3 regions of the Streptomyces sp. NPDC007084 genome follow, and region 1 is predicted to be linked to each of the others. Evidence: riboswitches for the same ligand, from Rfam matches in the RefSeq annotation. Region 1 holds a riboswitch; each other region holds the start of a gene.
The links. Region 1 has a riboswitch for cobalamin ahead of AB0912_RS06770 (CbtB-domain containing protein). Riboswitches for the same ligand answer to the same signal wherever they lie in the genome.

Region 1 (3,265 bases):
GGCATCGTGATGGGCGGCGGCGTCGGCGTCTCCGCGCACGGCAGCGTCCGCGTCGTCACCGAGCGGTCCCGGATCGCCATGCCCGAGACCGGCATCGGCTTCGTGCCCGACGTCGGCGGCACCTACCTGCTTGCCCTCGCCCCCGGCGAGCTGGGCACCCATCTCGCCCTCACCGGCACATCGGTCACCGCGGGCGACGCCCTGCTGTGCGGCCTCGCCGACCACTTCGTGCCGTCCGCCGCGCTCCCCGCGCTGGTCGCCGACCTCGCCGGCCTGCCGGTACGGGAAGCCCTGGCCCGGCACGTACAGCCGCCGCCACCCGCGGAGCTGACGGAGCGCCGTGAGTGGATCGACGCCTGCTACCGCGCCGACACCGTGGAGGAGATCGTGCGCCGGCTGCTCGCCGTAGGCGACCCGGCTGCCAAGGAGGCGGCCGGGACCCTGCTCGCCCACTCGCCCACCGCCGTGAAGACCACCCTGGCCTCGGTGCGCCGGGCCCGGCGGCTCGGGCCGCTTGAGCGCGTCCTCGACCAGGAGTACCGCGTCTCCTGCGCCCTGCTGTCCGCCCATGACCTGGTCGAGGGCATCCGGGCCCGGATCATCGACAAGGACCGCGACCCGCACTGGTCCCCGGCCACCCTCGCCGAGGTCACCGACGCCGACGTCGAGCGCTTCTTCGCTCCCCTCGGGGACCGCGAACTCGGGCTCGCCGGACCCAGCACCGCCGCGGAGCGGGCCTGGTGACCCGCACCGTCGCGTTCATCGGACTCGGACACATGGACGGGCCCAAGGCCGAGAACCCCGTCAAGGCCGAGAACCCCGTCAAGGCCGAGAACCTCGTCAAGGCCGCGAACCTCGTCAAGGCCGGACACCGCCTCCGCGGACACGACCTCGCGGCCGGCGCGGCGCGCGCCGGCGGAGTGCGCGCCGAACTCCGCCTCCGTGCCACCGAGTTGTACGCGCGGTACGCCGAACGCGTCGGAGCGGCCGAGGACTTCTCCGGCGTCGTCCGGGCCATCAGGGAGCGTGGCGCCGCGCGCGCGTGACCACGCCGCCGGCCGACCGCGGCTGCCCCGGGACCGTGCCCGCGGCCCCGGCGGACCGTGTCACCTGGTGCGAGAGGAAGATCACGCCAGGTGGCACGGTCTTGGCCAGGTACCCGTCACGCGGTACCGTCGGTGCGATATCGATGACGTCAGAACGGAAGCCGGTGGGAATCCGGCACGGTCGCGCCACTGTGAACGAGACGCCCCAGTCCGCTGGACGCCTCGCAAGTCAGACCCGTAGACGTCATCCAGTGCACCACCGAGATGGGACGCGAACTCCCGAGGAGGTCCTGCCATGGCGCAGACCGTCGCTCCGCCGACAGCCACCACCCCCGTCGTTCCCGCCAAGCTGCCGCTCAAGGCGATAGCACCCTGGGCGGTCTTCTTCGGCATCCTGATGCTGGTCCTGCTGTACTTCGTCGGCGCCGAACAGGGCGCCACCTCCGTCGTCTCGGGCGAGGACGTCCACGAGTGGGTGCACGACGCCCGCCACCTGCTCGGATTCCCCTGCCACTGACGCGAGAGACAAGCACCTGCCCATGAACTCCGCAACGGTAAGAAACCTCCTGGTCCGCGGCATGCTCGCGGGCCTCGGAGCAGGCGTCCTCGCCCTGGTCGTGGCCTACTTCCTCGGCGAGCCGAACGTCGACAGCGCGATCGGCTTCGAGGAGGCGCACGCCCCGGCGCACGAGCACGAGGTCGAACTCGTCTCCCGCAGCCTCCAGTCCACCGCGGGCCTCGCCACCGGCGTCCTGCTCTACGGCATCGCCTTCGGCGGCATCGCGGCCCTGGCGTACTGCTTCGCCCTCGGCCGCGTCGGCCGGTTCGGCGCCCGCGCGACCGCGCTCCTGCTCTCGGGCTGCGCGCTGCTCGCCGTGTACGTCGTGCCGTTCCTGAAGTACCCGGCCAACCCGCCGTCAGTCGGCGACCCCGACACCATCGGCAAGCGGACCACCCTGTACTTCCTGATGATGGTCCTCAGCGTGCTGCTGGCCGTCGCCGCCACCATCCTCGGCAAGCGGCTCGCCCCGAGGCTCGGCAACTGGAACGCGACGGTCGTCGCCGTGCTCGCCTTCGCCGTCGTGATCGGCCTGGCGTACGAGTTCCTGCCCGTGATCAACGAGGTCCCCAAGGACTTCCCCGCCACGCTGCTCTGGCGCTTCCGGCTCTCCGCGCTCGCCATGCAGGCCGCCCTGTGGGGCGGATTCGGGCTCGTCTTCGGTGAGTTGGCCCAACGCCTGCTGGAACCCAAGCCCGCGGCGGTCCCCTCCGGCCGGACGGTTCCGGCCGCGAACTGATCACTTCAGGACCAGGACACAAGCGCAACGCGAGAAGGCCTCTCGGGCCCGCCCGGGGGCCTTCTCGCGTTCCCGTACCCTCCGAACCCCCGGGAGGAGGGACGCGCCGCCAGGTCGCTCAGTCCTGCCCGTACACGTGGAACCCCCGGCCGGACTTGCGGCCCAGCAGGCCCGCCTCGACCATCCGCTGGAGCAGCGGGGGAGGGGCGTAGAGGGGCTCCCTGAACTCGTCGTAGAGGGACTCGGCGATCGAGGCGACCGTGTCGAGCCCGATCATGTCCGCCAGTTTGAGCGGGCCCATCGGATGGGCGCAGCCCAGCTCCATGCCGGCGTCGATGTCGGCCGCGGTGGCGAAGCCGGACTCCGCCATCCGGACGGCGGCCAGCAGATACGGGACGAGGAGGGCGTTGACGACGAAGCCGGCCCGGTCGCGGGAGCGTACGACCGTCTTGCCGAGGGTGCCGGTGGCGAAGGCCTCCACGGCGGCCACCGTGTCCGCGGACGTGTGCAGCGAGGCCACCACCTCCACCAGCGGCAGCACCGGGACCGGGTTGAAGAAGTGCAGGCCCACCACCCGGTCGGCGCGGCCGGTGGCCATGCCCAGGCGCATCACCGGCAGCGAGGACGTGTTCGTCGCGAGGACCGCCGCCGGGTCCTGGACGATCTTGTCGAGCGCGGCGAACACCTCGGTCTTGGCGGCGGCGTTCTCGACGACGGCCTCGACCACGAGTTGGCGGTCGGCCAGGTCGTCCAGACTCCCGGTGAAGACCATCCGGTCGAGCGCCTCCCGCGCCGCCTCCCGTTCCAGCCTGCCCCGGCGCACCGCACGGTCGAGCGAGGCCGCGACCCGCTCCCGCGCCCCGCGCGCGGCCGTCGCGTCCGCCTCGCACACCACCGTGTCCAGGCCGGCCCGCGCGCAGA
Region 2 (3,265 bases), on a different contig from region 1:
GGTCGATGTCGCCGACGACGAGCACGGGCAGCCCGGCGTTCCGCGCGACCCCCATGTTGACGATGTCGGTGCGCCGCAGATTGATCTCGGCCGGGCTGCCGGCCCCCTCACAGATCACCGCGTCATACGTGCCCCGCAACCGGTCCAGACAGTCGAGAACCGTCCCGAGCAGTGCCTCCCGGCCGCCCCCGCGCAGGTCACCGCCCGGCGGCGCGCCCTCCGAGGGCTCCTGGCCCGGTCTCCCGAAGAAGCCGCGGGCGCTCATCTCGCCGACCGGCCTGCCCAGCAGGACGACCTGGCTGGTGCGGTCGCCGCCCGGCTTGAGCAGCACCGGGTTCATCAGCGCGGCCGGCTCCACGCGGGCGGCCTGGGCCTGCATGGCCTGGGCGCGCCCGATCTCGGCACCCTCCCGGGTGACGAACGAGTTCAGGGACATGTTCTGCGCCTTGAACGGCGCGACCTTCACCCCCTGGCGCACCAGCCACCGGCAGATCCCGGCGGTCACCACGCTCTTGCCGGCGTCGGAGGTGGTCCCCGCGACCAGCAGTCCGCCGCTCATGCCGTACGCCCCCTTCGGACCGGCCGTGCGGCGGCCTTCGCCCCCGGCCTTCGGGACAGCAGGACGCGTCCGGCGACGCTGACGCCGAGCGCCAGCCAGCCGACGCGCCGGGACAGCCGTACGGCCCGCTCGATGTCCGCGACCCGCACCGCGCGCCCGTCCCCGTTGAGCACCGGCCGGTGTTCGACCCGGCCCGCGTACGAGAGGGTGCCGCCGAGCCGTACGCCGAGCGCGCCGGCGAAGGAGGCCTCCACCGGACCGGCGTTGGGGCTCGGGTGCTTGCGGGCGTCGGCGCGCCAGGCCCGTACGGCACCGCGCGGGTCGCCGCCGGCGACGGCCGCGAGGACGGCGGTCAGCCGGGCCCCCGGCCAGCCCGCGAGGTCGTCGAGCCGGGCGGAGGCCCAGCCGTAGCGGCGGTGGCGGGGGGACTTGTGGCCGACCATCGCGTCGAGCGTGTTCACGGCGCGGAAGGCGACGAGGCCGGGCACCCCGGCGGCGGCGCCCCAGACCAGGGCGCCGACCACGGCGTCGGAGGTGTTCTCGGCGACGGACTCGACCACCGCGCGGGCGACGCCGTCGGCGTCCAGCGCCTGCGGGTCGCGCCCGCACAGACGCGGCAGGCGCTCCTGGGCGACGTCGAGATCACCGGCCGCGAGCGCGCCGCCGATCGCGCGCGCCTCACGGCCGAGCGAGGTCCCGCCGACGACGGCCCAGGTGGCGGCGGCGGTCAGCGCGACGGAAGCGGTCCCCGAGGGGCGCACGCAGCGGCCGGCGAGCGCGGCGATCCCGGCGGCGCCGCCTACGCAGACGAGGGTGTGCAGCGTGCCCCACCCGCGGTGGTCACGCCACAGGGTCCGCTCCACGGCCGTGGCCGCCCGCCCGAACGCGGCGACCGGATGCCCTCGGCGGGGATCGCCGAGCAGCAGGTCGCCCAGGAGGCCGGCGGCGGCGCCGTACGCGAAGACGCGATCGGCCCGCACGGGGTCAGCCGGCCGTGGGGGTCGGCAGAACTCTCTGGCACAACAGGTCCGGCAACGGGCAGCCGCGCATGGCGATATGTCCTCACTCAGGGTGTCCGCGCCCTGGTTCGACGAGACCGGCGGCGAGAGTTCCTGGCTTCCCGGGAAGTTTCCTCCCCGGTGACAGTGGCGGGACCGCGCCGGATTCGCACCGGCTTCCTCACCTGCCGCCGTACTTGGCCCGGGCAGTCCACCACGCGGTGAGAACGGCCGTCAACTTGCTGTTGACCTGCGGAGGGAGAGTGTGCGAAGCCCCACACGACGGTGGGGTGCGGGACGGAGATCCGTCCCGCACCCCACCGTGAAGTGCTGCCCGACAACGGCCCGTTCGGGGCTGTTCGTCCCGGGTTACTTGCTCATGATGAGCGAGATGCCGTACGCGACCGCCGCGGCGCAGGCCGCGAAGCAGACGTAGGCGCCGGTGGCCGCCGCGACGGCGGAGCCGCCCTGGGCGGACTCCTTCTTGGCGAGGCCCGCGACACCGAGGGTGAAGAGGCCGACGAGGAGCACGGTGGCCCCGAGGCTGACGCCGAACACGGACCCGAGGGCCGACCAGTCGATGTGCATGCTGTTTCTTCCTTCGGTTCTCAGGCCACGCGGGACGGCGCCGGCGGGGTCGCCGCGGGCTCGGCGGGAGCGGGGATGGTGGCCGTGAGGTCCTCGGTCACGGTGCCGGCCGGGGGCGGGGTGACGGCGGCGATGGCCGTGGTGACCACGCCGACGGGCTCCTCGGCGTTCACGTTGGTGTGGTCGATGACCTCGCGGCGCGAGCGGCGCCAGATCGCGAAGCTGGAGCCGACCAGGAAGACGGCGACGAGCGTGGTGCCCCAGGCGCCGAATCCGGTGACCCACTCGGCGAGCGCGCCGACCAGGGCGGCGGCGGGCAGCGTGAGGGCCCAGGCGACGAACATCCGGGTGGCGGTGGACCAGCGGACCACACCGCCCTTGCGGCCGAGGCCGGCGCCCATCACGGAGCCGGAGACCGCGTGCGTGGTGGAGAGGGAGAAGCCGATGTGCGAGGAGGCCAGGATGACGGTCGCGGCGCTGGTCTGGGCGGCGAAGCCCTGCTGCGGCTGGAGGTCGGTGAGGCCCTTGCCCATGGTGCGGATGATGCGCCAGCCGCCCAAATAGGTGCCGAGCGCGATCGCGAGACCGGCGGAGAGGATGACCCAGACCGGCGGGTCGGAGTCGGGCGCGACGGCGCCGCCGGCGACCAGGGCCAGGGTGATGATGCCCATCGTCTTCTGGGCGTCGTTGGTGCCGTGGGCCAGCGAGACCAGGCCCGCGGAGGCTATCTGCCCGGCGCGGTACCCCTTCTCGGTGGCCTTGCCGCCGGCGTTCTTGCCGAGCCGGTACGACAGCCGGGTGGCGAGCATCGCGGCCAGGCCGGCCACGATCGGGGCGGCGACGGCGGGCAGCAGCACCTTGCCGACCAGGACGTCCCCGTGCACCGCGCCGGTGCCGGCCGAGGCGATGGTGGCGCCGACCAGACCGCCCATCAGGGCGTGCGAGGAGCTGGACGGGAGTCCGACGAGCCATGTCACCAGGTTCCAGAGGATCGCGCCCACCAGGGCGGCGAAGATCACTTCTGGCTGGATGCCGGACTCGTCGACGAGGCCTTTGGAGATCGTGTTGGCGACCTCCACCGAGAGGAAGGCGCCGACAAGGTTCAGCACGGCGGACATGG
Region 3 (3,265 bases), on a different contig from region 1:
GGATCTCGGTGCACAGGTTCGAGGAGTGGACGGTGTGGCCGGGCTCCGCCGTCTGGTTGGCGGTGCGGTTGGCGGCGTCCTTGAAGGTCATCCAGCCGTTGCCGGTCTGCGCGAGGGTGCGCATCATGCGGCCGTACAGATCGCGGGCCGGGATGGTCTTCTTGGCGAGGCCCGCTTCCTCGGCCTTGCGGTACGCGGCGTCGAACTCGTCGCCCCACAGGTCGACCAGCTCGGGCACGTCCGCCGGGGAGAACAGCGACCACACGCCGTCCTCGTTCACCCGGCGCATGAACTCGTCCGGAATCCAGTGCGCGAGGTTCAGGTTGTGCGTACGCCGGGCGTCCTCACCGGTGTTGTCGCGCAGCTCCAGAAACTCCTCGATGTCGGAGTGCCAGGTCTCCAGGTACACCGCCGCCGCGCCCTTGCGCCGGCCGCCCTGGTTCACCGCGGCGACCGAGGCGTCGAGCGTCTTGAGGAACGGGACGATGCCGTTGGAGTGGCCGTTGGTGCCGCGGATCAGCGAACCGCGCGAACGGATGCGGGAGTACGAGAGACCGATGCCGCCGGCGTGCTTCGACAGCCGGGCGACCTGGTGGTAGCGGTCGTAGATGGAGTCCAGCTCGTCCAGCGGGGAGTCGAGGAGGTAGCAGGACGACATCTGGGGGTGCCGCGTACCGGAGTTGAAGAGCGTGGGGGAGGACGGGAGGTAGTCGAGCCGGCTCATGAGCCCGTAGAGCGCGGAGACTTCGTCCACGGCGTGGACCGTGTCGTCCTCGGCGAGGCCGGAGGCGACCCGCAGCATGAAGTGCTGGGGCGTCTCGACGACCTTGCGGGTGATGGGGTGGCGCAGCAGGTAACGGCTGTGCAGCGTCCGCAGGCCGAAGTAGCCGAAGCGGTCGTCGCCGGCCGGGTCGATCAGCGCGTCGAGCCGGGCGGTGTGCAGCCGGACGAACTCGGCGGTGCGGTCGGCGATCAGGCCCTCGCGGTGGCCGACGGCGACCGACTCGGAGAAGGTCGTCACGCCCTGGGAGGCGGCCTCCGCGGCGATGCTGATGGTGAGTAGCCGGGCGGCCAGCCGGGAGTAGACGGGGTCCTCGGAGATGAGTCCGGCCGCCGCCTCCGTGGCCAGTTCGCGCAGCTCGGCCTCGTCGGCGCGGGCGGACCGGCCGCGCAGCGCCGCGGCGGCGACCCGGCCGGGGTCGGCGTCGGGGAGGTCGGCGGTGAGGTCGGTCAGGGTCCGCAGCAGCGCGGCTCCGGGGCCGTCGGTCTCCACCGGGGCCTGGTGCTCGGTCACTGAAGCCGGATCTGCTGGCGCGATGGTCACGTGGGGCTCTCCCTCGCTCGGCACGGGGCCTTTCGGGGAGCACGGGGGCACACGGAAACGCTTCTGGGCAGCCAGCGCACCGCGTCCACCGGCCCATTCCGCGAGGCCCGGACGTCGTCGGCACCCGGGCCGGGTGGCCGGGGTGCGCTGTCGGCAGGTCCTCGGACTGACACGTACGCGGGCACGCCCAATACGCGAACACGCACAAGTACACCGTTGCGGGACAGTTCCGGATTCGCACCGGATTCCCCTGCGGCGACAGCGAGCATGAGCATACATCTTGTGCCGGGCCCAGGGAGCACCCCCACATGTTGTGTCGTGTCGGTGCCGGAGAGCGCTACGGAGTGTGCCGGGGGGTCAACTCGTAGGTGAGCGGCCGGATGTGGCCCGGCCGCCGAACGGGGCCCGGACGCGGCGGGGGAGGGACTGGCCGGGGCGAGGGGGACTGGCCGGGGAGAGGGGCCGGGCGGGGAGTAGCCGGGGGCGGGGAGGGCCCCGGACGGGCACGGCGACGGGCCGCCGGTTCGCGACCGGCGGCCCGTCCTCGGCTGCCTTGCCCTGCCCCTCTCTCGGTGGGGCGATCCCCCTCCCGGTGAGACAGGGCGCCCTCCTGGTGAGGCGCCCTCCCGGTGAGGCGGGCGCCCTCTCGCAGGGGCAGGCGTTTCCCCTAGTGGCCGGCGCCCGCCGTGGCCGGCGGAAGCTCCACCTGGACGCCGGGGTCGCCCGCGTCGGCGGTGTAGTCCTCGGGCGAGGTCTCGTCGATGCCGTCGGGGGCCTTGAACGCGCGCAGGGCGAAGGTGAGGACGACGGAGACGACCACGTTCAGGACGAACGCGGTCAGGCCGATGTAGCCGATCTCGCCGATGCCCGGGATCTCCTTCGAGCTGCCGCCGAAGTGCTTCTGGGTCGGCGAGGCCACCCCGTAGGCGGCGAGCGTGCCGTAGACCATGCCGACCGCCCAGCCCGCGAGCAGCGCCCAGCGGTGGAACCAGCGGGTGAACAGGCCGCCGACCAGCGCCGGGAAGGTCTGGAGAATCCAGATGCCGCCCAGCAGCTGGAAGTTGATCGCGACCGTCTTGTCCATCGTCAGGACGAAGACCAGCGCGCCCACCTTCACCAGCAGCGAGACGATCTTGGAGACGCGGGTCTCCTGCTTCGGGGTCGCGTCCGGCTTGATGAAGTCCTTGTAGATGTTGCGGGTGAAGAGGTTCGCGGCGGCGATCGACATGATGGCCGCCGGGACGAGCGCCCCGATGCCGATGGCGGCGAAGGCCACGCCCGCGAACCAGTCCGGGAACATGTTCTCGAAGAGCTGCGGGATGGCGAGCTGCCCGTTCTGCACCTTCACGCCGGCCGCGATGGCCATGAACCCGAGCAGGGCGAGCAGGCCCAGCATCAGCGAGTAGAGGGGCAGGATCGTCGTGTTGCGGCGGATCACCTCGCGGCTGCGGCTGGACAGCGTCGCGGTGATGGAGTGCGGATACATGAACAGGGCGAGCGCCGAACCCAGCGCGAGCGTGGCGTAGGTCCACTGGCCCGCCGCGGGCGGCACGACCCCGCCGGCCCCGGCCGCCGTGTACTTGTCGCCCGCCGCCTTGAAGATCTCGTCGAAGCCGCCGAGCTTGATCGGGATGTAGATGATGGCCACCGCGATCACGATGTAGATCAGGGTGTCCTTCACGAACGCGATCAGCGCCGGGGCCCGCAGCCCCGAGGAGTAGGTGTACGCGGCCAGCACACCGAAGGCGATGAGCAGCGGCAGGTCCTTGACGAACCAGTTGGTGTTCTCGCCGCCGCCCACCCCCATCACGTCCAGGACGGCCTGGATGCCGACGAGCTGGAGCGCGATGTACGGCATGGTCGCGAGGATGCCGGTGACGGCGACCGCCAGCGACAGGCTCTTGGAGCCGAACCGGCCGCGCACGAAGTCCGAGGTCGTCA

Region 2: linked by a shared signal. The riboswitch ahead of AB0912_RS32790 (cobalamin biosynthesis protein) and the one ahead of AB0912_RS06770 (CbtB-domain containing protein) in region 1 are both predicted to bind cobalamin.
Region 3: linked by a shared signal. The riboswitch ahead of AB0912_RS05100 (ribonucleoside-diphosphate reductase subunit alpha) and the one ahead of AB0912_RS06770 (CbtB-domain containing protein) in region 1 are both predicted to bind cobalamin.

What each region holds. Positions count from the first base shown of each region.
Region 1 is NZ_JBEYFY010000005.1:87,137-90,401, reverse strand. It holds gene AB0912_RS06780 (enoyl-CoA hydratase/isomerase family protein) at 1-744, shown strand, start outside; partial or broken gene AB0912_RS06775 (3-hydroxyisobutyrate dehydrogenase) at 891-1,046, shown strand; cobalamin riboswitch at 1,160-1,304, shown strand; gene AB0912_RS06770 (CbtB-domain containing protein) at 1,342-1,563, shown strand; gene AB0912_RS06765 (CbtA family protein) at 1,586-2,344, shown strand; gene AB0912_RS06760 (3-hydroxybutyryl-CoA dehydrogenase) at 2,463-3,265, opposite strand, start outside.
Region 2 is NZ_JBEYFY010000074.1:22,507-25,771, reverse strand. It holds gene AB0912_RS32795 (cobyric acid synthase) at 1-559, opposite strand, end outside; gene AB0912_RS32790 (cobalamin biosynthesis protein) at 556-1,539, opposite strand; cobalamin riboswitch at 1,645-1,789, opposite strand; gene AB0912_RS32785 (hypothetical protein) at 1,927-2,145, opposite strand; gene AB0912_RS32780 (inorganic phosphate transporter) at 2,166-3,265, opposite strand, start outside.
Region 3 is NZ_JBEYFY010000004.1:7,122-10,386, reverse strand. It holds gene AB0912_RS05100 (ribonucleoside-diphosphate reductase subunit alpha) at 1-1,324, opposite strand, end outside; cobalamin riboswitch at 1,459-1,645, opposite strand; gene mctP (monocarboxylate uptake permease MctP) at 1,992-3,265, opposite strand, start outside.